2 linked regions of the Rubripirellula amarantea genome follow. The protein of the gene in region 2 interacts with the protein of the main gene of each other region in a pairwise test. Links are inferred from orthologs where the notes say so. Each region holds a gene or a part of one and is shown on either strand. Other genes may lie near its edges.

Evidence for each region.
Region 1: the proteins of Pla22_RS14435 (region 2) and Pla22_RS06695 interact in binary tests that used the Escherichia coli proteins (3 or more experiments, as listed by UniProt). The link is inferred for Rubripirellula amarantea from one-to-one orthologs.

The regions. Positions count from the first base shown.
Region 1 is NZ_SJPI01000001.1:1,844,774-1,859,540, forward strand. Bases 5,411-8,347 are described here. They hold Pla22_RS06695 (diacylglycerol/lipid kinase family protein), read right to left. Parts: upstream 7,355-8,347; coding sequence 6,467-7,354; downstream 5,411-6,466. Other genes in these bases: Pla22_RS06690 (polysaccharide biosynthesis/export family protein), read left to right, coding at 5,411-6,324; Pla22_RS06700 (response regulator), read right to left, coding at 7,351-7,746; Pla22_RS06705 (AI-2E family transporter), read right to left, coding at 7,784-8,347. Outside these bases: Pla22_RS06675 (Ig-like domain-containing protein), read left to right, coding at 1-1,446; Pla22_RS06685 (AsmA-like C-terminal region-containing protein), read left to right, coding at 1,947-5,030; more of Pla22_RS06690, read left to right, coding at 5,179-5,410; more of Pla22_RS06705, read right to left, coding at 8,348-9,769; Pla22_RS06710 (cupin domain-containing protein), read right to left, coding at 9,883-10,224; Pla22_RS06715 (hypothetical protein), read left to right, coding at 10,526-10,759; Pla22_RS06720 (hypothetical protein), read right to left, coding at 11,079-11,327; Pla22_RS06725 (PRC-barrel domain-containing protein), read right to left, coding at 11,498-12,079; Pla22_RS06730 (CsbD family protein), read right to left, coding at 12,212-12,415; Pla22_RS06735 (PA2169 family four-helix-bundle protein), read right to left, coding at 12,886-13,356; Pla22_RS06740 (MgtC/SapB family protein), read right to left, coding at 13,436-14,728. UniProt on the Escherichia coli protein: In vitro phosphorylates phosphatidylglycerol but not diacylglycerol; the in vivo substrate is unknown.
Region 2 is NZ_SJPI01000002.1:238,376-253,061, reverse strand. What follows is about bases 3,875-6,730. They hold Pla22_RS14435 (citrate synthase), read right to left. Parts: upstream 6,033-6,730; coding sequence 4,716-6,032; downstream 3,875-4,715. Other genes in these bases: Pla22_RS14430 (inositol monophosphatase family protein), read right to left, coding at 6,280-6,730; moaA (GTP 3',8-cyclase MoaA), read right to left, coding at 3,875-4,744. In the rest of the region: Pla22_RS14455 (leucine-rich repeat domain-containing protein), read right to left, coding at 1-39; Pla22_RS14450 (dockerin type I domain-containing protein), read left to right, coding at 362-2,872; Pla22_RS14445 (EF-hand domain-containing protein), read left to right, coding at 2,972-3,652; more of moaA, read right to left, coding at 3,722-3,874; more of Pla22_RS14430, read right to left, coding at 6,731-7,089; Pla22_RS25695 (polyprenol monophosphomannose synthase), read left to right, coding at 7,364-8,287; Pla22_RS14420 (sigma 54-interacting transcriptional regulator), read right to left, coding at 8,299-10,278; Pla22_RS14415 (DUF1598 domain-containing protein), read left to right, coding at 10,528-11,928; Pla22_RS14410 (DUF4259 domain-containing protein), read left to right, coding at 12,019-12,429; Pla22_RS14405 (thioredoxin family protein), read right to left, coding at 12,657-13,754; preprotein translocase subunit YajC, read left to right, coding at 14,322-14,686.

The sequences.
Region 1 (14,767 bases), on a different replicon or contig from region 2:
GCGGACGCCGACGTCAGCGAGACCGTGATCCTGGCATCGGATGATGCTCTGCTGGTCAACGAACAACGCTACGGACGAGCTGAATTGATCATCTTGCCCGCATCGGACAACTTCACTTCGGCAATCGACGATTCGTTCCCCGACGGACGAGACTCCGATGGAAACCTGATCGTTAACAGTGCCGTCAATCGCAATCGGTTGGACGTATTGGGCAACGATAATCTCGGTCCTACCGGTACGATTCGCGAGTTTGGTTTGGTAACCAACCCGTCATTCGGCACCGTGATCATCGAAGACAACGGCACGCCGGATAACCTTAACGATGACTACTTCAGCTACCGTGCCAACGGAAACGCGAATGGTCTTGAACGTTTCACTTATCTGATCGTGACGGAAGACGACGTCCGCAGCACTGCCGAAGTCACCATACCGCTGGGTAATGTGAACAATAACGCGGTCGTTGCCATTGATTTCGCACTGGTGAACGAAGCTGGCACACCCATCACTAGCGTGTCCGTTGGCGATACCTTTGGTGTTCAGGTCAACGTTGAGGACTTGCGAACGTTTGGATCGACCTTTGTGTTCGCGGGTTACCTCGATGTGCTTTACAGCTCTGGGCTGATCATGCCTGTGCCGGGGGATTCGGGAAGCGAATTCAATTTCGATGTCGACTTCGGAGCCGGTTACGTTGCTGACGCTGGCGTCGGAACTGCGATTCGTCGTGGTATCATTGATGAGTTCGGTACACTTTCGTCGGCGGATACCGTTGACGATGGAGTCAATCCCGCACTTCTGGCTACCCTGTACTTCGAAGCGATCGCGTCAGGAACGGCAACTGTTGTCGGTTCACCTGCCGATTCATCGCCATTCCAAGATACGTTGCTGTTCGGCGAAGATGAGCCCATTGAAGTTAGCCAGATTCGCTACGACAAACTTTCGATCACCATCGGCGGAGGATCGGGCGAAGGCGAAGCTGTGCAAAACCCAGTGCTTGCTCCAGACGTCAATAACGACGGCTCTGTGTCGCCAATCGACGCGCTTCTCATCATTAACGAAATGAGCCGTCTGCCAGCCGAAGGCGAAGCCGGCAGTAGCACACGTAGCAGTTACTTCACCGATGTGAACGGTGACCGACGCACATCGGCGATCGACGCGTTGCAGGTGATCAATTATCTCACCCGAATGAACAACTCACGTGAGTCCGAGGGCGAGGCGATTGTGGCACCGCTTGCGGCATCGACATCGACTGATTTGGGTTCGACCGTGGCCAGCGACAGCATTTTCACGGACCTCAGCCAGTCCGACCAAGTGCTATCAACGGACTCGCCATCTGTGGCGGCATCGTTGGGACCCGTAGTCGCCAGCACGGACTCTAGCATCAGTGACGATGACGAGACTGACATCCTAGATCTGTTGGCCGACGACGTTCAAGGTTTGTGGAATTAGACTCGCAAACGACTGAGTAATCCGTAGCCAAAATAGCGTTGGCTGACGGACTTGCGAAAATTGTCGTTCGACGCGATACTCTTGCCCAACAGGCCGAAGTGGCGGAATTGGCAGACGCGCTGGATTCAAAATCCAGTTGGTTCACACCAGTGAGGGTTCGAGTCCCTCCTTCGGTACTTGTTACAACAAAAGGACTTAGAGCAGCCGCTCTAAGTCCTTTTTTCGTAGGGGCTTGAGGTTGGTTGCATGTTGCATGTTGCTCGGGCCTCGGGGCTCGATGGCTGATCGCCACGAGGGCTCGGCGGACGGTTCTCGGATGCATCGCAAGTCAACCTGCGCGAGGACATGGCCAACACGGGGCGAGAGATTGCCGAGTGTGCAGAATCCCATTGGCGTTCCGCTTGTCGATTTAGGTAGGCTGGAGCGGCTGGCTGAGCGGAATACCCCAGTTTCACGGTATGGGGTTCATCAAGCATCGCTTCACTCAAACCAAAATTTCCATGCCTATTCGTCGTTTGCTAATAGCGCCCGTCGTCCATCGCCTATTGGTGGTGTGGATATTGGTATGCAGTTTCACCCAATGCCAGGCCCAGGAACCTCCGGCCAAGCCCGCTAAAGCGCAGCCTCAGGGAAAGCCACGGTATTGGACGACTCACTGGTCCTTGGACAATATCAACGTCGGAAAGTTGGCCGATCGGCTGGAGATGATCGGAATTGAAACCGGTCTGGATCTCGAGGGCGAAGTCAGTGTCGAGTTCGAAGTGGGCGTCCCCCTAACCTCTTTGCGAGACGCTGCGGCGTACCGATTTGATGGCACGCTGACGAGTTCATCTTTGGTGGTCGATGGTGTCCAGTTTCAAAACCTAAGCACCAACATTGCCTACCGTGATGGGATTGCCACACTACGTGAACTGAAGTCAGAAGTGATTGATCGAACGGCCGCGCGCAAGGTACCCGGGGCAATTCGCGGAAGCGGAACAGCAGAGCTTGTTCCGCGAGGAAAGATCGACGCGAATAGTGAGGTGACCGACGTGTCGCTCGCCCCAATAAGCGATTTGATCTCAAAGCTGACGGGACAGGTCGATGAAGACGCACTGTCCGACGGCACGCTATCGGGCAACATCAGCGTGAGCGTGCCACTAGACACCCTCAATCAAATCGAAACCTATCAACTCACCGGATCATTCCAGGGAAAAGGATTGAAAGTTCCGGGGTTGCCGACCGCAGACTTCGATGCCAAGGAAGTTCAGATTGCCGACGAAATTCTATTCATTAACGATTTTGATTTGGTCGCGGTCAATCAGGTTAGTGGTTCTCGAGTCGGCATATCCAAAAGCAATAATGGTGACAGTCCGACGTCAACGCTTGCCGGGCTAGCGGACGTTGCCGGGGCAATTCGCGTACGAGGCAAGGGACAAGTCCCCTTATCGGGCGTAGGCGAATTCCAGTTTGAAATGACAGGCGACGATGTTCCAGCGGAGTCTCTCGTTGAGATCGCCTCTCGTTCGTCGCTCGCAGATTCTCAAACTGAAACCGGTTCAAACGTCGCGTCAGGGAAGTTCGACTTTCGCGTTCTCGGCTCAGGAAAGTTGAACAACGAGATCAAAGATTCAACTTGGGAGATCCGCGGTTTAGTCGCTTCACCAAGGCTTCGAGTTGCCGGAATTAATCTCGGGACGATTGAGCACGACATAGAGCTGACACCTGAGAAGTTCACCGTCGTTCCCAGGCGGAACGAAGCCGATTTGCCGAAGTCGTTTCGGCTTGGTCGTCTTCAGGCATTCTACGCTATCACTGCTGATCAATTGGACCTTCGTTCGCTCGATGCATCGGTGTTTGGAGGCGAAATTCATGGTTCTGCGCAAATTCCATTCGCGACTGAAGGAACGCTTTCGTTGACAGGATCCGTATCGGATGTTGCACCCAAGTTGACGGTGCCGATCGCGGGACGCAACGTCGACCTTTCAGTCGTCCTGGTTGGCGAAGTGGATTGGCAAGTTCCCCTTAATGCGCTCGATCAACCCGTCTCGCACCAAGGAAATGCCAAGTTGTCGATGAAGCAGGTGCGATTGGGCGAAGCCGAGATGGGTGATTTGACCGTTGATGTGACCGCACGATCCGGTCGCATTGCACTCGTCGCTCAAGGAGAAGTTTTTGATGGGAAGTTCAGCATCGATACCATTGCCGAGATGCAGGCTGCGGATCGCTGGCCTGACCTGACACGACGGTTCGCGAAAACGGAATTCACATTTGACGGTATGTCTTTGGGAAGACTGCTGAGCGTCACGTCTGCGGCGCGCAGCGACTTAGCGGGAACAGTGTCAGGTGTTATTACGGTCTTAGCAGCGAAGGACCAGAACGATCAGACTCGACTTCCGGATGCTGACGTTCAACTGGAACTTCGTGAAGTTAGTCATCGCTCTGCGTTGTTGTCACGTTCCGCTCGCCTACGTGGAAAAGTCAGAAACAACATTTTCGAGCTAGAGTCACTCGTTGGGTCTTACGCTGGAGGCACGGCAAGAGCGACGGGGCGGGTGTACTTGGTTGATTCGAGCCAGAAGATTCATCCTCGATCTGACCTTTGGATATCGGCCAATCGAATTGTGTTAGATCGTGGTCTCTGGTTTCTGGGGGACGTCGCGGAAGACTACCGCGGTCGAGGATCGTTAACGGCAACGGTGAATGGGTATCAGGAATCTGTTCGCGTTCGAGGCAGCGCCAATGGAACTGACTTATCTCTTTTTGGACTGCCGCTGGGAAAAGCACATAGTGGAATCGCGGCGGACGCTAATTTGACTCAAATGAGTTGGACGCTGCGTTTCCCTTCGGTTCGGTCCACGCAAGGTGGCGGACAGGTTCAAGGTGAGCTTGCGTTATCCTCGACGCGTCGCGGCGGCCGTGGCGTGGATCTTGAAAGTCGCTGGAGAACGCGGCGAGTGGATTTTTCTAAACTCACCAAGCAACTCGGACGGTCTTCGTCGTTCGCTCAAGGTGAGTTAACAGGCGACCTAACACTTAACGGGAAATCAATTCAGTCACTTGACGACTTGAGAGGACGATTCGCTTTTCAACTCGGTCAGACACGCGGTGCGTCAATTCCGGGACTCGTGGGTGTCTCGCAGTTCCTCGGTCCGATTTCGTTGGTGAACCAAACTTTCGATGTTGGTGAAGTGAACGGAGTCATCGGTGGCGGTGCAATCACGATTGACGAGTTTTGGATTGGGTCGGACACGGCGCTGGTGCAAGCAGATGGAAAAGTGTTTATCCGCAGCGGACGTATGGACTTGAATGCGTTGATCGCGACAGGCGACTATCGAGACATCGCGGCCGATTTCTCGCAGCTAGCGAGACGGTATGCACTGCGGTCGTTGCTTCCCACTTCGGCAATACTGGACATTACCGAGCTGCTACGAGATCGCACCTTGGTGGTTCGCGTCATAGGTACGGTCCAAGATCCAATCGTTCGTGTGCAACCCATTGATACGTTTCGCGAGGAGGCTGCTCGGTTCCTGCTAAGAGAGGGCCAACGGCTGATTGTCGCTGGTGTGACCGCCGGGGCTGCGAGCGAACTCGACATGAAGTGAGCTGTGTGTTTCACAACCGCTTGCAGTTTTCTAGTCGTTCCGATTGTGACGGTCCTGACTGTCGCATCGCATATGTCTTATAAGCCACGCTAAGCGTGTCGCGCGCGCCGATTATTCGTGTAGGAAGGATTTCACCACACGAGGCGACATGATGCATCGAAACGGTTCTAGCAAGCTAGCAAAGATCACGACTCGAAGACTTATGCAGGGCTATGCCATGTTGGCTTGCCTATGGATGACCGGGTGCAGCACCCTAGGGTTATCCCTGTTCCCTTCGGATTCAATGTTAACGAAGGACGCCGAGTCAGTCCTTGATGCGTCGAAGATTCCATTTGGGATCGCTCGAGAGAATGCCAAGACGGTGCTACCACCGCATGCTCTCGAACCTGGTGACGCTTTGCTGATCGAACCGGTCAACCTAGAGCGAGACCTGCGGCTTCCAGCCGACCAAGTGGTTTTGGCTGATGGAACGGTTGACCTGGGACCGTACGGTCGTGTCGTTGTCGCTGGTCAGGATCTTGAGCAAGCAGAATCGTTGATCGAACGTCAGATCGCGTATCAGATTCGACTGCAGCAAGAAACGTGCAAGCCGCTGTTGGCCGACGAAACCGGCGAATTGAATCAAGCACGTGATTTGCCCGAGGATTGTGACGCGATCGCGGTCAACGTGCGAATGTTGGAACCCGTACATCGCTTCTATGTACTCGGTGAAGTCAATGCACCGGGCGCTTACCCGCTATCCGGGTTTGAAACCGTTCTCGACGCGATCGTCACGGCAGGTGGCCTGACCAGCGCAGCAAACCCGTGCAAAATTCTGCTGGCCCGTCCGACGGATCCATGTGAGTGCCGAGTGACATTGCCCGTCTGTTATCGCTCCATTGTTCAAATGGGAAACACATCGTCGAACTATCAACTGCAACCCGGTGACCGAATCTTCGTTTCATCGAGGTCGTGCATGGATGAATTGATGTTCTGGCGAGCCAGTCGAACCTGCGATCGTTGCCAGGGCTGTAATCGCGCTTGCAAGGTACCGCCTACCTACACGGCTCAACCAATGCTGGGCGTCGCGAATACCATGATCTCGCCGGGAAGCGTTGGATTGATGCGGCTATCAAACGACCCGCTGCGGCCCAATGACTTGTTGGAACGAGACTCACCTGACTTTCAAAGCAGCGAAGGCAATTCATCGCAAGGTCTGAGTGACTATCTCAATCAATCGCCTGAGGCTCCTTTTTCATCCGAACGGTCCCGCGAGAGTGACGTCGATGGTGAACTTGATTTCCGCGATAACTAACGGCATCACTGATGCTTGCTAAGTCAATCGTTCAGGCAATTGATAAGAATGAGTCCCACTGAAAACGATCACTAAGGTTGTGCACCACGCAGATGCCGCCGAGCGCATCACGCAGTTGCCGAGTGCATCACGCAGTTGCCGGTCAAACGGTGGCATTCATGTGCATTCGAACGGCGCCGGGGACGACGTCAAAACGCACTGGTTCCCGATCCACAAACTCGCCGTCGAGGGTAAACCGCATCGGTGGATTGGATTGCAATTGAAGCGATTTAACTTGCCGAAAGATAACTTGCTCGCATTCGAGGAAGTCACCCAGCAAGTTGTTCGCAACAATCTCAATCATGTCTCCCACCGTACCATCGCGAATGATAACGATATCGATCAGTCCATCGACCGGCGAAGCCTTCGGCGCGACTTGGATTCGTCCAGCATTTGTTTTTCCGTTGGCAACCAAGACCGCCCAAGAATCAAGTTTCTGAAAAACTTCTCCATCGCAATTCAGGTCGATACAGTAGGAAGTCATATCAGGCAGAACGTCGATAGCCCCGCGAACGTAGCTAAACGCTCCCCAACGCGCCTTTAATTCATCGGTCATGACTTCGCTGACCCGAACACAGTTTCCACCCGCGGCGATGTTGGCATAGTAGCGTTCCATGTTCTCACCCTGAATACGAACCACGTCGACCGGAATCGCTTCCTGCGCGAGTATCTCGACCGCCAATGAGATGTCATCGGGAATCTCGAGCGTGCCGGCGAAATCGTTGGCAGTGCCTAGGGGAATGATTCCCATGCTCGGTCGCTGAGCCGCTTCGATAGTCATCAACGCATTGACGACGGCATTCACCGTTCCATCACCACCAGCAGCGACGACGGTGGACTTCGGCGTATTAGAAGAAGCCTTGATCTCGTCCACCAAGTCCGAGGTTTCGGATAGATCAATCCAAGTAGTAGCGTGATGGTCCAGATGAGTTCGTAGTGTATCTGTTTCGCTCGCCCTTCCCGAACCAGAGTTCCAGACGACGGTTTTCATGAGGGAACGCCTTCGGAATTGACGGCCTTCTCCCCAAGCAACTCACTGATCTGGCTGAACAGTCGTTTGAAGTCGACGGGTTTGGAGTGGAACGCATCGCAACCGGCGGCAATCGCCCGCGTCTCATCATCCGGAAGCGCGTGAGCGGTCAGCGCGATCACAGGAATTCGTTTTTCAACTTCGGCAGCTCGAATTTGCATGGTAGCTTCAATCCCATCAAGTTCTGGCATGTTGACATCCATCAAAATTAACGACGGTGCAGCTTGGGCGGTCGCCAGAACAGCCTCGAGGCCGTTACTAGCCGTGACCACTGCATAACCACGCTTACGCAAATGTTGAGCCATCATCTCGCGAATATCGTCGTGGTCGTCGACTAGCAAAATTGTGGTCATGGTGTGCTCAATCAATTGAAGGTTGAAGAAAGGTAGTTCAAAGCGAACTCGTGGAAATGGTGTCAGGCGTTTCAGAGCGGTGGAACGATTGGTCTGGCGCCGGAGATTGCCGTTGCAGTATCGATTCGATCTTGGCTCGTGTTTGCGAATACGAGGTCGTCATGCCGGTCGCGCCGGCCTTGCGAAACTTCACAAACAACTTGTCGAAGTTCTTGAACTTGCCCATGCAAGCGATCAACACTGGGCCGGTGTAACCTTCGCTACGAATGGATCTGCAAAGATAGCGAGCTTGCGCGAAGCCTCCTTTGGGTAGCACAACGATGACCACGATGGAGGGTGCACTATCTGCAATCTGCCGGCCTATTTCTTCCGGGAGAGTTTCGTCATCAATGCTGGTCAGTTCGTACTTCCCACGGCCACCTATTCGAAGCAAGTTCAATAGCAAGAATTCGCTGAAGTGATGCGACGTGCAGCCGACCACCGTAGGTAAAGTCGTGGCCGTGGTTTCCTCATCCAATGGTTCGCCATCTACCGGTTCAGCCTTTGCCGGTGAAGTGTCCAATTCTTCACCCAGGCTGGCGATCAATCCCCCGGACATCGCAAATAAGCGATTGGCGTCAACATCACTTAAATGACTAGCGTCGTGGTCGAGACGGATACGTTTGAGTGTGGGAACAATCACTTCATCACTGACACCGGACAAATCCGACTCAGCGACGTATTGCCTGAGTAACTCACCAGCTCGATGTTCGTCACCGGCTAGTAGCCGCTGGTAAAACCGCATTGATTTTTTGATTTCGACTTCCTCGCCCAACAAAGTGGAAAGGATTTTGAAGCGAGGAACGTAGCGTCCGAGCACCACCAAACAAACGGTGAGCGGGGTCGAAAGGAGCAAACCGACCGGCCCCCACAACCAACCCCAAAACACGGCCGCAACAATCACCGCGACAGCCGAGATGCCGGTGCTGGCACCATACAACCATGGCTCCAAAACGTTGTTGCTGAATAATTCCATCGTGATGATTAGGACCAACACGGCTAACGCAACGCCATAGCCCGGAAAGACCGACAAAGCGATCGCGAGTGGGAAAACGGCAGCAGCGGTCGGGCCGATGTAGGGTACAAATCGGAGCGATGTCGCCAGCACACCCCATAAGATCACGTTGGGAAAACTACCGCCTGGGGTCATGGTCGCCCCGATCAACGCCAAACCAACGGTTAATACGAACCCGTACGAAGTGTTCACAATCGTTTGAGCGATCAGGTATCGGCTGATTCGCCCGGCCGCCTCGTCCAACGCTTCGGTTGTTGTGACGTAGTTTCCGTGACTGACCACCGCGATGATGCGGTCTCTTAAGTCTTCTCGGTGGATCAACATGAACAACGCGAACACACTCACAAGACCCGCCGTGGCCAGTGGCCCCAGCACGGTACCCGCTGTGGTTGCCCATGAAGCCAACGGCAAGTCATCTCGCACTTCTTGGACGTAAAGGGGCGTGCGGGTGGACGTACCGTCGTGAGGCAAGTCTTTGCGGCCGTCAGAGTTCTCTGGCAGGATTCGGTTGGTCCATGTCGTCCACAAAGACGTGTCTGCGTCTTCTTGATCATCTATCTTGACCGCTGCACCCTCTTCCATCGCCTCGGTCACTTCACTTGCGAGTTGGTCGAGGGATCCGCCAACGCCGCTTGTCATCCCCGAAAGACTGCGTGCTTTTGCGACGAGCTCTCCTTTATGCTTTGGCAGGTCGCCGACCAAGGTGGTCAGTTCGCGGCCAATCAGAGTGAAGCCGCCTGCAAGAAGGACGAACGCGAGCGCCGCAGTTGCTACAACTGCCATGACGTTGGGGATACCTAGTCGTTGCAGCCGGTTTACGATCGGACTCAGGAGGAACGACAGCAACAATCCGAGTGCCAGCGGAATGAAAACATCACGGGCGAAATACAATGCTGCGACGGTTAATATAACCGCAAGCAACTGAGCGACCGCAGAGATCATCGCAAGGTCGGATTTTTGTTGTGTCATTCAGTAGGTCAATAGTTCATTCAAGGGACTAAAAGTGCGTAGGTCGTTGGCGATCGCTTGAGTCGTCAATCAGCTAGGTCACACGAAGTGATTTTGAGCGAAATGTTGCGTTATCAATTACTACTGGGATCATCTAACTCGTTGTAACGTGCAGGTGGGCTTGTGGCTTCCAAGGCCACAATAGGTTCAAGCACGCGGTAACGGTGATTTGCACCCGCGGGCACTAACCAAGAGTCTCCCCCTTGTAACGTGACCACTTCACCGTCCAAGTCCAATTCCAGGACCCCACTGAGCAAGTAGCCAACGGTCTCATAGTCACGAGAGCGGGGCGAATCGTAATCCGCTTTACCCTCCTGCCAACGCCGTAAAGCAACGTGCTTTCCCGATGCCAAGTACTTCTGGCCCATCTCGCCAGTCTCTGCAGTCGACTTCGAGGTAATTTGAGGAATGTCCATTCGAATGTCCTTATTTGAAGGGTGTAGTTTCGTCGCAGTTCGTTTACTTGTTGCTTGTTCGTTTACTTAAATACTGTGACGCAAACGCTATGCCGTTGTCAGGCAAAGCAGCGTGTCAGCACCTGGCGCAACAATTGCTTGTACGAGCCTTCAAATTGACACGTGACAAACTTCACCGTCAGTGATGCGGGATGTCACAAGAATAGGCTGACGCGGTTGTCGCTCGCCTAGTTTCAGAGTGGTTGTTGGGACTGTCGTACAGTTCAGCAACCCTTTCGGTTCACCTAAGAGGTAATTGATCATGCGCGTCGTCGTATTAATCTTGGTTTTGGTCCTTGTTCTTGGATTGATCGGCTGGCTTCAATTCAGTTCACCCAATGGCAATCCAACCATAGAGGTCGACACGGATAAGGTCCGACAGGACACATCGACCATTGTCGAGAAAACCAAGAATGCCGTAGACAGCGCGGCTGGCAAGATCGATGCGAGCATTGATCGTGAGCCGGTAGCACCAGTCGATCCAGTGGCTCCGTAGTTAATCAATCTGTGCTGTTTCGACATTCGGCACTTTGCGATCGGCATTCGGCAAACGTTCAATTCTGTGTTTGCCTGAGCGGAGCGACGACGCGAGGTGCACGAGAGCCGTTTGGGCAGTCTCGTGAGTTAAGACTGGGGAGTTCGTTCTAGGGAATTCAGACTAGGGAGTTCAGTCTAAGTCATTCAACAACGAGCCGTTGATAGGATGGAGTGTTAGAGCGATCGTTACGATCGAACGCTCTTTGCAAATGCTCTTTGCAAAACACGCGTATCGCCTAAGTTGGCGACACGGTGTCTGCATCTAAGTACTGGACGTACTATTCTTCACCAACATCCACGTTGACTCCGCCATCACCTACTTCAACGTCGACGCCGTCAACTGCGTCTCGCAAGTTTTCGCGTCTTTCCTCACGGCGTTCCATTCGATTTTCAACCGGGGTGTCGTTGACGTCAACATTGACGCCATCAGTGTCATCAGGCAGAGTGCCACGTTCATGGACGTCAACGTCGCAACCCGCAAAGCTAAGGACTAGGGCTAGAGTAGCGACGAACAGGGAAGTCTTCATAATTCAACTTTCGTAAATAGGGTTTGCGGTGTCAGCAATCTCGTTGCTCAGCGAGCTTCCTCGATTTATCGGCGAAGCGAAGGGGCGAACAAGTTCTGGCGGTTAAATGTGTAGGCGCAAAAAAAGCCGACGCGTCGTTATTGCCGCGTCGGCCATAGGAACAATAAAGCTTACTGATTGACGTTTCGACGGTTTTCACGCATTAGACGATCCTTCTCGTCCATGTTGCGTTTGACGCCGTATCGTTTGTCGAGGTCGGCTGCCCATTGTGAGTCAGCCATGTTTGGCCAACTGTCTTCATCAAATCCCTGTTGGCCCTCAAGCTGTTGCTGGGTGACATCCAAGACTAAGACATAGTCATCTGAGTCGATGTCATCGTCGCCCACTTCATCCGGATCGGCTTGGACACGGAACGCTTCGAATGGCACGGCAAACATCTTGTTACCTACTCCCAAGAAGCCGCCGTAGGTTACCGCCGCGTAGCGAACCTTTCCGGTCTTTGAATCGAGAACAATGTCGTTGATTTCACCGACGCTCTCTCCTCGTGAATTCTGAATGTTGTAGCCAATCAATTGGCTAACCCGGATATTGGTTCCGCTTGTCTTGGAATCCAGTCTCCCAGCGTCGGTTTGCTGGTTTACACCGTTAGTTTGATAACGGTCTTGAGTAGCTGCGTCCTGGGCCATAACGTTGCCCAGGGTGACGCATGAAAGGACCGCAGCAGCGGTCGCGTATTGGAATGCACGTTTCATAGTAATTTCTCCAAGTGTTGATATGAGTAAGAAGATTCGGTTATCGAACTAGGTGTTTAGCCTGATGTTCGTTCATCTGAATTCAACTGGTTTGCGAGTTCGTTCAATGGATGCCTTGCGGCAGCAACTCTGCTAGCAGTTGCATGAACTCTCGAATTCCTTGACTTGCTTTTCTGCTTCGTCCTTGGCGATGCCATAGCGTTCTTGAACCTTGCCAACCAGCTCTTCTCGCTTGCCAGCGACAACGTCAAGATCGTCTTCCGTCAGGTCGCCCCATTTTTGTTGGGCTTGGCCTTTGACCTGTTTCCATTTGCCTTGTATTTGGTCCCAGTTCATTGTTCTTTCTCCAGACTGAGTCAGATAAGTATGCCGCTCTACTTAGCGGACATTTAATAAGAACACTTAGCTGCACGTCGTGGACCAATCAACGAGATAAGAGAGCTGGCGATGCGTCTTTCGCACGTTTTGACGCTTACTTCCTACTTCAAAAGAAAGAAGCGACGAATCAACGATTCGTCGCTAGTGGCGTGTGATCGGTTGGCGAACGAACAGGTAGCTTCCCAATCAATCGAAGAGGCTTTCGTTGATGAGAAAACTCTCCCCGTGAATCGACATTGTTGATTGCATATTGAAAAGCAAAGTGTCTGAGCGAGGCAGGCTTTTGTCTCAGCAAGAGAGAAGTGAGACGGTGCCGACTTCTCCCGCTCAACATCAAGAGGCAACCGGGAAGTAGATCAGTAGATCAACAGATCAGCAGATTCGACCGCATCGAATCGGTTACAGTGCACGCTTCCCCTACGACGCCTCTACTTGTTCTTGTACGCGTCTCGCAAATCCCGGATCTTATCGTGGCCTGCCTTCACGGCTGCGTATTGGTCAGTGAGTAGGTCGTTCATGGCGCTGCCTGCGGTTTCCTTCAAGACTTCTTCGTAGGCTGCTTTGATGTGATCTTCGCCTCGCTCGGCTTCGATCAGAATGACGTAGGGATCGCCACCGTTGATCTTGCTGCGAATGTTGATCCAGATTCGGTGAGTCTTGGCGGCTACACTACCGTCGTCTTCTGCTTCTTTTCCATTGAACTCCACGAACTTTTGAAGCTCACTCGCCATGGCGCTACGCTGGTCGCCAATCTCTTTGAACAGAGTCGTAAGTTGTGCATCGTCGATTTCCTCTGCGGATTCGTGGAAGCCGTTGTAGGAATCGATATTGGCACGAATTAGCTTTTGTAGTTTGTTAATCGTGGTTTCATTGAGGTCGGTCTTTGTTTCGAGACTCATGGTTTGCTCCTAAGTAGTTTGAATGAAATGTCTACAAGCATTCAAACGCAAACAGTGTGCCGGAAGCCGACGATCTGCTTTAAGAAGAGCTTTCAGACCCTTCAAACAGACCCTGAAGGAAAGGCACTTCATTGATGGCCGAGCCCGGCCAAAAGACCAGCATAAGAACGCCGCCAATAACAGCGACGCCGAAGGCCGCGGCCACATATAGGCTTAATTTGCGAGTGCCCAGCAGCACAACGGCGCCGGCCTTGAAGATCAGGTTCGATAGCGTTGCGATCACGATCACCCGCCATGCTGTATCTGGGTCGACGCGACCTTCGTTGAACATCTTTGCCGTTGATAGGGTGATGGCATCCACATCCGTCAGTCCTGATATGCCCGCGATTGCATAAAGTGAGTTTTCGCCGAAAATATCTTTAGCTGCTGCGACAGCGAACAAGATGATCGCATAGAGGCCACCAAAGATGATCGCTGGCTTCAATTGAGCAGGGTTGTCGTGATCGGGTGGAGTCGTGGCATGACGGCGAAGCGGCAGATACAAGACAAAACATTCTACGACCATCAGTATCAATAGCGAGGTCATAGGTAGGAACGTAAACTTCAATAAGCTCGGAGATACGATCCCAATCTCAATCAAGATGCGAACGTTCACAACGGTCGACGCGATCAGAATCACCATCGCAGCCATGGTCGTGGCGTCCGGTGAGCTTTTGGTCTGCCTCGCATAACTGACGGTGGTTGCCGTGCTAGAAATCAAACCGCCAAAGATGCCTCCCAGAATAGCTCCGGCTTTGGCTCCCAAGAGTTTATACGCTACGTAGGCAACCATACTGATGCCGACAATGAGGACAACCATTCGCCAAATGTCGTAAGGGTTCAGCACATCGTAAGGACCGAAAGTTTGGTCTGGTAAGATCGGTAAAACGACGAGGCTGATGAGCACTAGGTTCATCAACGCACGTAGATCTTTGTCGGTCATTGACGCGACTAAACCATGCAGTCGCTGTTTCCAATGCAGAAGAACCGCGGCGACGCCTGCGGTAACGATCGCTGGGCCAGTGTTCCCTGTTCCCAACGCGCAGCCAACGGCGAACATCAACAACGCTGCTATTTCCGTTGTCATGCCCGAGTCGAAGTCGCCCGAGCGAATCTTGGCGATGTTTGCGATTGCAAGCAGAACCGCAATTGAAAGAACCCCGGCGGCGATCAGCCAGCCCGACTGATCAGCCATCAGGGTTGAGAGTGTGCCAAACAATGAAATGAGCGGGAACGTCCGTATCCCCGCGATTTCCGACTCTTTCCATTGTCGTTGCAAGCCTACCAGCAGGCCGAGTCCAAGTGAGATCGCGATTGCCTGGTAGGTTTCCATTTATGCTTTGTGCCTATTTCTCAAGACCGTGTCCTAAGT
Region 2 (14,686 bases):
ACGGAACATGTACTGACGGGGATTTAGAGGTGGAATCATTGGCCGTGTTTCCGAAGAGGGACTTGCTGACCTGGTTAACGAAGCCATGACAGGCGATGGGACGGACCTAGTTTATCTCAAGCAAACTACCGCCAAGTCGATGATCTTGCGACCCAGATAAGCGGTCGTTTGCCGGCTGCGTACCAGCACACCCGTTCACCTGCTGGTGACTACGGTTCAAACTTGGTGTTGGCCGCCGACCGCAAAAGGAAAGCCCTGGACGCCTTGCATTGCACTTATTCCCTATTGCATGACTCCATAGAATACTACCTGGACGTACACTCAGCGCTCGCTGTCTCTTCTCATCCTCTTCAATAACGTTATGCCAACAGTGCCCCGACTCAATGCGCCCTCAAGGCAGCGTCGTCGCAGTCCCAAGTTAAGTCGTCCTTTGAGGTTTGAATCGCTGGAAATACGTCGGCTAATGATCGCCGAAGCGGCCGCTTTCGAACTTAGCCAAAACCTCAGCACCGAGGGCCTGACTGGCAACATCTCCGGCGAAGTGTTTTGGGGAGACGGTCAAAAAACGAATGTGACCGGGCTAGGTACCAACGAAACTGGCAAGCTCAAAATCAAGTTCGACTACTCGCTCGATACACGCGGTTTCTTCAAACAAGCCGGATCGAAGGCGGCCTTAGAGTACGCCGCGAACTCCTTCGTTAGTTTGTTCGCCGACGAACTTGAAGCGACCGGAACCCATCCTGACGTGAACGTCACGCCGGTCATCGACCACCCAACGACGGGCGTACAGAATTTTGAAGTGAGCAGCAAACGGAACGTAAGGATTGCGGCCAACGAAGTTTTGATTTTCGCGGGCTCAAGAAATTTTGATAACGAACGAGGTTTGGGACCGTCTGTTGCAGCAGTCGGCGGGATTGGTTCGCTTAACGTGTCGATCAAGAATCCAGCTACGTTCTTCAGTTGCGGCACGCTTACGCAAACGCAGTGCAACAACCAAGCTCAGGCAAAGCTTGATTCGATCGTGGATGACCTTCGGTCGCGAGGTCAGACCGGATCGCTCAAGAAATCGCCCGATGACTTCGCAGCGGTTGTAGGTTCGATTGCGTTTGATCAACCCCGCGACTTTTACTTTGGGACGGATCCCGAAAAAATTGGCAAGAACCAGACCGACTTCATTTCGATTGCGATTCACGAACTCGCACACGCGTTTGGGTTTGGGCTTGCACCGTCTTGGAACCGCCTCGTCAATGGAAGTCGTTTTGATGGGACGAACGCAAACCAAGCCTACGAAGGCGATGGCAAAGTTCCGTTGACCACGGCTCACTGGGCACAAAGCGTCGCCAACATCCAAAGCACCAACATGACACCCCAGATCGATGTCCGTGCGCGAGGCCTTTCGACACTTGACTTGGCTGGCATGTACGACATTGGTTGGGAAAAGCTCGAATCAACAACTGCGAAAATCAATCAGACTCATGTCTACGCCGATGATGGCCAGTACCTCGTCACGGTCGTGCTTCGTGGATCGACGTCGGGAACACTTACCCATGAAATTCGTACGGTCAACGTCACGAATGTTGCGCCCTCGTTGACCTCGGTTGGAAATCAGACTGTCGAGGTCGGTAAGGCGATCACGCTCGATCCGATCGGAACGATCACCGATCCAGGATTTTCGACTCCCAATGGTGATCCCGCTAGCGAGGAAACATTCTCGTATTCGATTGATTGGGGTGATGGAACCATCGACGATGGCAACGCCACGGTTACCACCAATGGCAAGGCCGATGGCACGTTGACGTCGGCCAAGTTCAAGGGTACTCACGTTTACGAGACCACCGGCGTTAAGACGGTGAAGTTGCGTGTGTTCGATGACAACCAAGGCTCCGACGAAAAGACCTTTACGATTACCGTTACTCCCAAACCAGAACTTAGCTTGAAAGTTAGCAAGAGTGCGGTCGACGAGAACGCGGGGAATGCGGCAGCAACGCTAACGATCACGCGTAGTGGTCCTGCGAAAACGTTCAACCAAACGATCACGGTGGCCTCGTCCGACACCACGGAATTGACGGTTGACGCTACAGCGGTGATTCCTGCTGGCGAATCGTCGGTCACGATTCCACTCAACGCGGTCAACGACAATCTTCTTGATGGAACCGTTGCGGTTGAACTAACGGCGTCCGGCGGTGGCGTTGAGTCTGGCAGAGTCACGATTGACGTTCGCGACGAAGAATCACTCACGGCGGCTCTGTCGAGCGACAGCGTTGTCGAAGGTGGTTCGGCTGTGAATTTGACAATCCGACGAAGCAATACCGACACGGACGAGGAACTTGTCGTTTCCGCTTTAGGCTTTCTTGCTTCACAGATAGACCTTCCACGCGAATTTACGATTCCGGCGGGTCAGGCTTCCGTCCGCATTCCCGTTATAGCTGTCGACAATGATGTTGCTGCAGCCCCCAAGAGCCTTAACCTTGTCTTTCGAAACGACCTTTACACTCAGGGGTCTGCGACACTGGAAGTTCTCGACGACGAACCTCCGGTCTTTCAAAATCCTGAGAACCGGTATGACGTCAACGGGCTTAACGGCACTTCAGCCAACGATGCTTTGATCATCATCAACGAACTTGGGCGTCGCCAGGACAACGTCGACTTGGATCCGACGAGCGAGAAACCCGATCCCTATTTCCTAGACGTTAATGGTGACTACAAAGTCACGGCCCGCGACGCGTTGATCATCATCAATCAAATCGCAAGGGAATCTAACGCGACGTCCGAGGATGAAGCCGCAGGGGCACCGACACCAGTTGTAGATCGCACCAAAGACGAGACACTTTGGAGCCAACTTGCGGACGAAGCTATTGGCCAAATGTTCTAGGTCACTTGATCGGATTGTGCATTCGCACCGAAACCTTGCACTTGGCGCGGCGTTTTACAGAACGTCCTATGACAACTTCCCCGAAAAGGTAACCTAATAATGAAACGCAATCCAATCCGCACTGCTGTGTTGGCGAGTTTGCTAGCTGGACTATCAACTTCAACGGTACTGGCCGACCCACCAGAAACGGGATCCGAAAAAGGACCACGAGACAGAGGCGCTCGTCGTGAAGGCGGCCCCGGACGCGGGGGACCTGGCGGCGGGGGTGGTCCCGAAGGCTTCGGACGAATGATCCAGATGCTGCCGATCTACAAGGCGCTCGATGTTGACCAAGACGGCACCATCAGTAGCGACGAAATTAACAATGCGGTCGCTGCCTTGAAAACGTTGGACAAAGACAATGACGGTTCGCTAAGTGCCAATGAACTGCGGCCTACCATGATGGGCAATCGCGGTGGTGGCCCGGGCGGACCAGGTGGGCCAGGTGGACGCGAAGGGATGTCACGCCAAGGTAGAGGCGGCCCTGAAATGGTTGCCAAGATGTTCGAAAACCGAGACGCCGATGGCGACGGAAAACTCAGCGGCGATGAGATTCCTGAAGCAATGTCAGGTCGTCTAGCACGCATCGACGCCGATGGTGATGGATCGCTTTCCAAGGAAGAACTCACCAAAGCGATGTCACGCATGGGCGGCGGTGGACAAGGTCGTCGTGGCGATCGAAATGGCGATGGCGGTGGCGAACCGGGTGGCGATCGTCCCAAGCGACCGGCCACCGAATAACCGGCCTGCATTGCTGAGCGACGAATGAGTTGCTTCGTCGTTCAAGCAGTATATTTTTCTTTTCGCGACCTATCCGCCAATCGAATACATCGGGCGGATAGGTGGCGAGAACGAGGCATCATCGATGCCGTGAGCCGCTTTCTTGGCTGCCACACATGACGCGATTTGGTCAGCTAAGACCTGATCGTGGGCTCCCGACCGCATCAATTCGCGAAGCGGGGTCTCTTCACTCGCAAAGAGACAGTTTCGCATTGATCCATCCGCGGTGATTCTCAATCGATCGCAAGAACCGCAAAACGGTTCGCTAACCGAACGAATAATTCCGACGCGTCCACGCCCAACCAAGAAGTCTTCCGACGGTTGAGATTGATCGGCTCGTTGTATAGGTGTCACTTCGCCGAAACGTTCGCGCAAGATTGCGAGCAGCCGATCACCCGTTAGCACTTTCGCGGACGTCCAATCGCGATCGCTGTCGAGTGGCATGAACTCGATAAAACGAATGGAGACACCTCGGTCGATCGCAAACTCGGCCAAGCGAGTGATTTCCGGTTCGCTCACCCCAGCAATCGCCAGTGCGTTTAGCTTCACGCTTTGGAAGCCGGCGGCAATCGCGGCATCGATTCCTTCGATCACTTTAGCCAAACCAGAACGCCGCGATATTCGTTGGAACGTCGATTCGTCGAGCGTATCGAGACTGATGTTGAGCCGCTGCAAGCCGGCGTCACGCAGCGCATCGGCGTGTTCAGCAAGCAGCACTCCGTTGGTCGTCAACGACAAGTCTTCCAGTCCCGGAATCCCCGCCAACATTTGGATCAGCGTGGGTAGCTCTCGTCGCACCAGGGGTTCACCGCCAGTGATCCGCACTCGGTTGACACCCATCTGAGTGACCAACAAAGAAGTCAGTCGATGGAGTTCTTCGAAGGTCAGCAATTGTTCGCGCGGCGCGAACACGGCATCGTGCTCGGGCATGCAATAGAAGCATCGGATGTTGCAACGATCCGTAACGCTCAATCGAACGCTACGGTGGACACGTCCAAACCGATCGACGAGCGGGTACGGCGAACTATCGTTTTTCGATACTGACAAACTCACGCTCGGTCGCCCCGGTGTAGATTTGGCGAGGGCGGTTGATGCGACTTCCAGGGTTCGCGTGCATTTCACGCCAGTGAGCAATCCATCCCGGCAGACGTCCAATTGCGAACAGCACGGTAAACATCTGAACGGGAATTCCAAGAGCGCGATAGATCACGCCGGAATAAAAGTCGACGTTGGGATAGAGCTTGCGTTCGATGAAGTACTCGTCTCGCAGTGCGACTTCCTGCAACTCTTGCGCGACATGGAACAGCGGATCATCCAAGTTCAGCTTCTTCAACAATTTCTCGCAGCTTGCCTTGATGATCGTCGCACGCGGATCAAAGTTCTTGTAGACCCGGTGACCGAATCCCATTAAGCGGAAACCGTTTTCTTTGTCCTTGGCCATATCGACGTACTTCTTGACGTCACCACCGTCCTTGGCGATTTGATCAAGCATGTTCACGCACGCTTCGTTGGCTCCACCGTGCAAGGGCCCCCAAAGGGCGCCGATACCGGCCGAGATTGATGCAAACAAGTTCGCGTTACTACTACCAACCATGCGGACCGTCGACGTGCTGCAATTTTGTTCGTGGTCGGCGTGAACGATCAACAACAAATTCAACGCTTCGGCGAAGTCCGGGTCGACCATGTACTCGTGCGCCGGAGTCGCAAACATCATGTGCAAGAAGTTCTCGCAGTAGCTCAATTCATTGTTCGGGTAAATGAATGGCTGACCCATCGACTTCTTGTAGCTGTAAGCCGCAATCGTTGGCAGCTTGGCGAGCAACCGGTAGATCGAGATTTCAACCTGATCGGCGTCGTTAGGATCCATCGAATCTTGGTAGAACGTCGACAACGCTCCCACCACACTCGACAAGATCGCCATCGGGTGAGCATCACGAGGGAACCCGTTGTAAAACGAACGCATGTCTTCGTGAATCATCGTGTGATCACGAATCCCCGAACGAAACGCTTCCGCCTGGACCGGGGTGGGTAGGTCGCCGTAGATCAAGAGATACGCGACTTCGACAAAGTCACTCTTTGCCGCCAACTCTTCGATGGGGTATCCGCGATATCGCAGGATTCCTTTTTCACCATCGAGAAAAGTGATGGCAGAGCGAGTCGAACCGGTGTTGACGAAGCCATCGTCGAGCGTGATCAAGCCAGTCGAAGCACGCAACTTACTGATATCGATGCCCTTCTCGCCCTCACTACCTTCGACCAGTGGCATCTCGATTTCTCGATCACCAATGATCATCTTTACGGTGCCGGCGTCCATTACATCCAAGTTGTCTGATTTACTCATCCGCGTTTCCAGGTGATCGATGGGGTGCCGGTCAGGAGGGTCAAAACTGATTCAGAGCACATTCCGCCAGCTCTTCGCTTCAGTTTAGCGGGGTATCAATACTGCCACAATCAGACGGCATCACGGATTTTACCGCGAAACACTTTGTCACGCGGACGTGCTGACTGGACCTATCGCAGCGTGCGCGGTCGAGAAATTAATTTCCGTTTGCTGCCTGCGATGGCGACGAAAGCTACGCAGACGAAAACTAAGTAATCGAGTCCGACTTCAGCAACGCAACCATCGATTGGTGAAGTGGCAACGAACCCGAAACGCAGAACCGTGGATTCCAGTCGTCGAATTCACCACCGTCGTAGGCGGTAATGACTGCCCCTGCCTCGCGGGCAATGACTGTTCCTGCCGCCGAGTCCCATGGTGACACGGCGGTCGCCCAATAGGAATCCAATCGACCTGCGGCAACATAGCACATGTTGAGTGCACACGACCCAAGCCGTCGAAGCGACCGGCACTGCTCAAGAACGTTGACGAACTTCCCGACCTCGGGGTCTGTTTTTTTGATTCCGGCGGGAAAGCTACAAGCGACCAACGAGTCCGATAAATCACTTTGACCGCTCACCTTGATGGGCTTGCCATTACAAAACGCTCCCCCGCCTTCGAAAGCCGTGAACATCTCGCCAGAAACCGGATCGTAAATTACCCCCAGCCGCATCTTGCCTTTGGCGTACAGACCAATCGAAACAGCGAACGATTGAAGTCGATGAACGTAGTTGACCGTCCCATCGAGAGGATCGACTACCCAACATGGCGGAGCGTCGTCGTCGCCCTTTCGCACTGCGTCGGGTGGCTGGGTCTCGCCTTCCTCTTCCCCCACAAATGCGTAGCCTTCGCATGCGTCGAGCAAAATCTTACGCACGGCTTCTTGGGATGCTAAATCCGCGTCGGTCACCAAATCCTTGGGCGCCTTTTCGCGAACGACTCGATCATCGCGACGCGCCATCAACTCCCTCGCACCTGCTCGAGCCGCACGGATGGCAATGTCAAGATGATGCTGGTCCACGTCAATGATTCCTTAGAGTTCCGGGCCGCGAGGCCACCATGAAGGGATGACCATTTTTATCCCGCAATCTTCCATGCGTACACCCGTGGGCGCGGATCCGTTTGCTATGCGTGGTCGCCCCCAAGCCCGTCATCGCGTTGGCTCGATGATTCTACGAGCCAGAAATATCGTTATCGAAAACCGATCATGGTGGGAGCCAAACGACGCATGGAAAAAACCACGCTGGTCGAAATTGGTGGTTTGCGAGTAAGGTAAATGAAGAATGAATGAATTGATGCCAAACGCCGCCACCGTCGCCGATCTAGCACCTCCACCCACGGGAAGAGTTCTGATCGGTGTTTGCACGCTCAATGAGGCCGCGAATATCGAGAGCTTGCTGACGCATTTGCGAATGGCGTTGCCCGACGCCGATATCTTGATCGTCGACGACAATTCGCCCGATGGCACCGCGGCGATCGCGAACCGAAGCGCCGAACATGACGCTCGGATCCGAGTCGACGTTCGCACGGCGCGTGGACTTGGTGGAGCGATCCGACACGCCATGCAAGCGGCTATCGATGGCGACTATGAATGGTTCGTCAACCTGGATGGCGACTTCAGTCACAACCCCGCCGACATACCGAGACTGCTGGATGCAGCAACTCATCAGACAACGCATTCAACGAAATCGGGTGGCCGCGACGTGAGCAGTAACGCAGCAGCGACTAATGACGCGGTGACGATCAACTCGGCGACAAATAGATCGGTGACTAATAACTCAGCAAACAGCGCAGCTTCAAACCAACCAGCCGATGAACAACCTACCGCCAACGGTAAACCTCAACGTGAAATCGACGTGGTGATTGGCTCGCGATACGTCGACGGTGGCTCCATTGTGGGATGGCCGCTGAGACGAAAGATCATGAGCCATCTGGTCAATCGATTTGCCACGCTGTGCTTGCGATTGCCAGTTCGAGATTGCAGCGGTTCGATGCGTTGCTATCGAGTTCAGAAACTCAAGGAAGCTGGTGCCGACAACTTGGTGAGCAACGGCTATTCGGTACTGGAAGAGATCTTGATTCGGCTGAAACAAGTCAAAGCTCACATGATCGAAGTGCCAATCACGTTCACCGATCGAACGCTCGGCGAAAGCAAACTGACATCACGCGAGGCCATTCGATCGATGGGGCAAATGGTGAAACTAGCGTTGAAGCAATAAGCGTCGATTCGTCACTCGGACCAACGCTTTAACTTCCGATCGAGCGTACTGCGTTCGATACCAAGCGACTTGGCCGCCTGAGTCTTGTTGCCTTCCGTATGCCGAAGCACTCGTTCAATGTGAGCGCGTTCCAGTTCGGCGAGCGTAAGATTGACGTCGCTCGTAAGTGATGTGGCGGATGGACCACTCGGCATCGGCGTCTGCGATAACGCTAGATCGGAAACATCGATCTCGTTTTTCGTATTGAGCACAACCGCACGCTCAACAACATTCTTCAGCTCACGAATGTTGCCCGGCCACGAATAATCTAACAACGCTCGCTTGGCTGCCGCAGTGAAGCCTTCGATCTTGCGGCCAGTTTCGAGGTTGAATTTGTTGAGGAAGTAGTCAGCGATCAGCAGCGCATCGTCCGCTCGTTCACGCAGCGGCGGCACCACGATCTCGACAACGTTCAGCCGATAGTACAAATCTTGCCGGAAAGTTCCTTGGCGAACCATGTCCTGAAGATCGCGGTTGGTCGCGGCGACCACTCGCACGTCAACCTTGATCGATTCGTGTCCGCCCACTCGTTCGAAGGCATGACCTTCAAGGACTCGAAGGAACTTTGCCTGCACCTCGGCGCTCATCTCGCCAATTTCGTCAAGCATCAGAGTTCCGGTATCGGCGGTTTCGAACTTGCCCGCCTTTTGATCAGTAGCTCCTGTGAACGCACCTTTTTCATGACCAAACAATTCACTTTCGAGTAGTGTTGGCGATAGCGCGGCACAGTTCAAACACACCAATGGTCCATCACGTCGCGTGCTCGCATGATGCAGCGCCGCAGCCACCAATTCTTTCCCAACTCCCGATTCACCTCGAACCAAGATTGTGGTGTTCGTCGGTGCGGCGAGGCCAATTTTGTCGATCACGCTGCGGATTAGCTTCGAACGTCCAACCAAGCGGACCTTGTCGCTGACCTGACGCTGCAACAGCTCCACCTGCTTGCGACTGCGATCAAGCGAACGTGACAGTTGAACTTGCTGTCCGAGTGAACGGATCGACTCAGCCAGGATTTGCGCTGCGGCGACCACAAATTCAAGGTCCTCACTCGACAAGGGATCTTGCCCGCCAGTGGTAGTGACGTGGATAAATCCTCGAAGGATCGCGTCGGTGTCACGCACCGGTGCAATGATCAGACTCTCGACATCAATCACACCACGACTATTCTCGGTCGCCAGCGTTGAATCGCCGAGGATGTTCCGTGCCAACGTCGCCTCGCTGTTTTCGCCCTCGATGGTTTGCAACAGCGAATCTGGCGGACGACGATAAGAACGCGTTCCGTTTTGCCGCGTACCAACAAGCGGCATGTCGATCACGCTGGAAGCAGCTTGCGAAGCGTAGACCCCGGCCGAATCAAGTATCAGATGTTGATCCAATGCATTGAGCGTTTCTTCGACCAACGACTCAAATGAATCGGTGCGAGCGAGCGCGAAGGCGAGCTGCAACAGTCGACGACTCGACAACCCAGCCGCACTGGCCGCCGAAGCACTGCCGGGCGATGCCGTCGGATCATTTTCCAAATACCGGCTCTTGCTGCGACGATCTGTGATCGCTGATGGATCGAACTCCATGGTTAGCTGATCGTCGGTGGCTTGAGCCTCGGACTTCTCGCTCGCGGGCGCTGCGTTGATGTGATGAGTGAATCGAATGGTAAATCCAGCGACGTTGATTTCCACCGGATCGGTCAACAATGTCGGCGCGGTGATCTGGGTTCCATCGACGAAGGTCCCATTGCGGCTGCCGAGATCTTCGATCATCCAGCCGGCCCCATCCCCATCGCGATCGCCGGGATGCCAATAAATCCGAGCATGCTGGCGACTGGCTCGCTCACTTCGGAGCACGATTTGGCTTTGCGAAGACCGGCCCAGAATCGCCTGGGCGGGTGGCGAAAGCCGGAACACGTCACTCCAGCGGCCGGCGGATCGAAGCACAAGGTAGGCGGATGAAGACAAAAGGAATTGGTGTGTTAAGAGGAGAAGCGTGAAATATGCTGCGGCAAGACAGGGGAAAGAATCGTCAAAATGCGATCATTCCACCGATCAAAAGCCGACCATCCATCGGAATAAATTCCGTTCTACGTTGCCGCCAAGCAGGCCTGCAACTATCCTAACGAACATGGGAATGCTGTTTTTTGCGGACAGCTCTCATCTTATCATGGTCACCCTTCGCTCTCGAACAACCTGCCCCCGGAGATCCACACGATGGATTTTTCTGCACTGCTAAAGTGGCACGCTCAGCCAAATCGACTCATCACCCTGACAAAGCGTGTGAGCTTGGGTTCCCTTGGCGTGATAGCGCTGGCAGCGTCCTTGCACGCCGGCTTGATCGGTGGTCTGGGCAACCAGAACAGTGTTGGGGGCGTGATGGTTGACGCGGCGGGCATTGTGCGAGATGCCACGATTGACGAAAAACGTGAACTCGCCGAAATGCTTCGCCAACACACCAAACAGGTCCAAGGCGACTTGGCCAACGAAGCATCGCTGCGAATGGTTTCGCTAAAAGGATTGCAACAAGCGATCGTCGAAGCCAAACAATCGGGCAACCCCATCCCTGCCGAAGTCGAATACTTGGCCGGATTGCAACAAATTGACTATGTGTTCGTTGACGCTGAAAACTCAGACATCGTGATCGCCGGTCCGGCTGAACCATGGAAGCTTCGTGACGACGGACACGTTGTGGGCTCAATCACCGGTGGCTCAGTGATGCGTTTGGCCGATCTTGCGGTCGCAATCGGTGGAGTCGAACGGGCTGCGAATGAGCCGATCAGTTGCTCGATCGAACCAACCGCCGAGGGACGCCGACGATTGCAAACCATGCTTCGCAAAGTGAAGCTTCGTCCCGGCGAAAACCCCGTGGGCTTGGAAGCGTCGATGAAGGAGGCTTATGGCCCGCAAATGATCCACCTTACCGGCGTGCCATTGGATTCACGCTACGCTCGCACCATGGTTGCGGCCGACTTCGAAATGAAGCGTGTCGCAATGGGTTTGGTTGATTCCCCGATTGCTCAACTTCCCAGCTACCTTGAAATGAGCCGCAATAGCGCTCATGGCCCCGGTCAAAACCCACGTTGGTGGATGGCTTGCGACTATACCGAACTGGCCAAAACCGAAGACGCTATGGCTTGGAAAATCGCTGGCAACCGCGTCAAAACTCTCACCGAGCAAGACTTGGTAAACGCAGATGGCAGCGTGAAAGGTGCGGGCAAGACCGACAAGGTAGCTCAGGCCTGGGCCGACAAGATGAACGCCAGCCTTCCTGAATTGATTTCCGCGATGCCGATCTTCTCTGACCTGCAGAACGTGATGGACGTGACCGTGTTGGCCACCCTGATTCGTCAAGAAGGACTCGCTCGCAAAGCCGGCTTGGACCTGTCGGTCTTGGAAGGATCGATTGAACTAGCTGCTTACGACGTTCCTCGCAGCGTTTCACCGCAATGCAGCTTCATTCGCGGCCGCAAGGGCTGGGTCGTCACCGCTTCGGGTGGTGTCGATATCAATGCATTCGAAGTCGTCGAAAAGCAAGTCGTTGCTCCCGAAGTCGCGACCGAAGCTTCCGCAGCATTGGCCGCTCGCAACGATGGTTGGTGGTGGAACGGCAAATAAGCTGACCACAGCAAAGCCTGGGCGAATCGCTCGGTATCTAGCCAAACTTTTTCATAGGCGAGACGCCTAGGCCGCATTTTTGAGACGACGATGAGCACTTGGGGCCCACGCACCTTTGAAGACGATTTCGCCTGCGATTGGTTGGAGGACCTTGAAGATTCCGATCCTATCTCATTCTTCACGCACTGCCTGGACTTGTCTGACCAGGATGCATTGAACTTCGTGGCCTGCGTCGGAGTCCTGGGCACGTCGGAACTAATTCACGGTGTTCTCGCCGAGCCGCGTGAAAAGATGCCTGAGCAAGCATTATCGTGGATCGAGAATCACGAGAACCTAGCTGATGAACTCAAAGCACTGGTTCCAGCCGCCATCGCGGGAATCGATCGCGTGCTGAAGACTTCGTCGGCGATGCGAATGCGATGGCAAGATGCTGGCGAGATACACCACAGCACTTGGATTGGTGAAGTTCTGGAATTGCAAAACGGGCTGAAAGCGATTTAGTCGCCTCCACGCCCGTTGCTGGAAAATTTGTTGCTGGACAACTGGTCGCTAGAAAGACTCAGTCGCTAAAGAGACCGCTGAAGAGCCTCGGCCGCTTACCGCAGCGGCCGCTCGTTGATCGGCTCTGCCTAATTCTGACCGGCCCATATCCTGACCGGCCCATATCCTGACCGGCCCAGATTCTGACCGGCCCAGATGTTGACCGGCATAAGTGCTGACCGCTTTGATCAGGAACCTGGATTGGATTCCTTAACGGCCTTGTCCATCACTTGAATCGCGGCACCGACGTAGCGGCCCCACTCGTTTTCGAAGTGAATCATCGCGTCTTCATCGGCAAAGAAGAACATTCGCTTGTTGACTGGATCTTGCATCGCGAATTCTCGCTTACCCTTCACGATCTTCCGTTCCTCGAAGAAACGCACGACGTCGATTTCGTTCAAGACCGGAGTGTAAGGGATGGGATCAATCAAGAAGGTCGCCATCGCCTGCTTGCTGTCGAAGAGGTACAGCTTGCCCAGGTGAATGACACCGAAGTCTGGCTTGCCTTCCACCCATCGCGATTCGTTCACGACCGTCACAGGACAGTAACCATCCATGGCCAATTCAGGTGACTTGCTGCTGCGGCTGACCTTTTGGCTTGGTGCCTTGGTGGCGGCGGCGACTGGAGGTGCGATGGAAGCCGATGCCGGAGCCTGGGAAGGCATCGAAAGCGACATTCCGTTGCTGCGACTGCTGACCGTCGATGCGGCAACACCTGCGCCGGCGGTTGGATTGGGAAGTGCCCAAGTATCGCCACCAGTAGGACCAGCGGGTGCCGTTTGAGGTGATGTTTGCTGGGGTGCTGTGTATTGGGGAGCTGGAGCCTTGGCAATCTGAGTTTGTGGCGCTGATTGCTGAACCGGTGCCTGAGTCGGCAATGTTTTAGCGAGCATCGCGACGTATTGGTTCGGATCTTGAGGGCTAATCGTGTGAACGAGAGCCTTTCCGTCCGTTGTCACGACGACATCCATGGGAAAGCGGTCCACTTTGAACATCTCGCCGAGTTTCTTATTGCCAGCACTGTCGCTGACATTGACCTTCATTGGAACGAAGTTGGCGGCGACGGCTTGAGAGACGGTATCCGTCTTGAAAGCTCCCTCCTCTAACTTGTCGCAATAAACGCAATTGTCGCGAGTGAAGTGCAGCAGAAGAAGCTTTCCTTCGCTGGACGCTTTATCGTGAGCCTTTCGTAGGCTGCTTTCCCAAGCAATTTCGGCTTGTGCGTATCCGGCCCCCGTCAAAAAGACGGTCGCGGTAGTCAGCAGGGAGAGGAAGGTCTTTCGCATGGGACCAGATTCCTGTCGTCAGTTGTTCGGGGGAGGCAAATGATGTATTGGGCACGAGAAATTTTCCCGCTGTCTCCACCATCGGCGGTTCCGAAGATGTGGCTTGAGCCGAAAGTACAGATTGCGCCGACTTTGACGAAAGGGCGAAAGTAGGGGCCAAGAACGAAGAGCCAAGACGTTTCAAGTCAGGTGCATGAAATCAGGTGCTCGGAATCAGGAGCTTGGAACCAGGAGCTTGGAACCAGGAGCTCGTAGATCGAAGATTGGGATCAGGGGCTCGCGGTCGACTATCAGACCGAAACGACGATTGGCTCACTGAAACCGATGAGCTGTTCCCTGAAAACTGAAACTTGAAACCTCAAACCAGAAACTTGACGCCTGTTACCTGTCCCCTATTGCCTAGTCCCGGCCCCTGATAGCTAATTCCTGTTGCCTGATCCCGACTCTGCCCTTGTGACCTTTTTTCCACATCCATATCATGCCGCACTGGCCAGCGGCTACTTTTAGCCCCTCTTGCTGGCATTTTTCAGTACTCTCGTCGCTTTTCGCGTCAGGCATCCGACCCGCGTGACCCCTTTAGTTACCGAATCCATTGCTAGTTTTTCTGGCCGATCAGACGCTTGGACCTCCGTCCAACTGGTCGCCCAAGGCTCTGCTGCGCTATTTGCCCAGGCCCCTGCCGCCGAGCCAGGCCCTAGCTTTCTGTCGCCGCTGACGCTTGTCGCGGGTTTCTTTTTCCTTTTCTACTTCATTGTGATCGCTCCGGAACGTCGCAAAAAAGCGGAAGAAGCCAAGATGATGGCGTCACTGAAGAAGAACGACCGTGTTGTCACCATCGGTGGCATCCATGGTGTGGTCGCGGCAATCTCCGAAAGCGATGGCATTGTCACCCTCAAAGTTGACGAAAGTGGCAACGCTCGCATCCGAGTCAA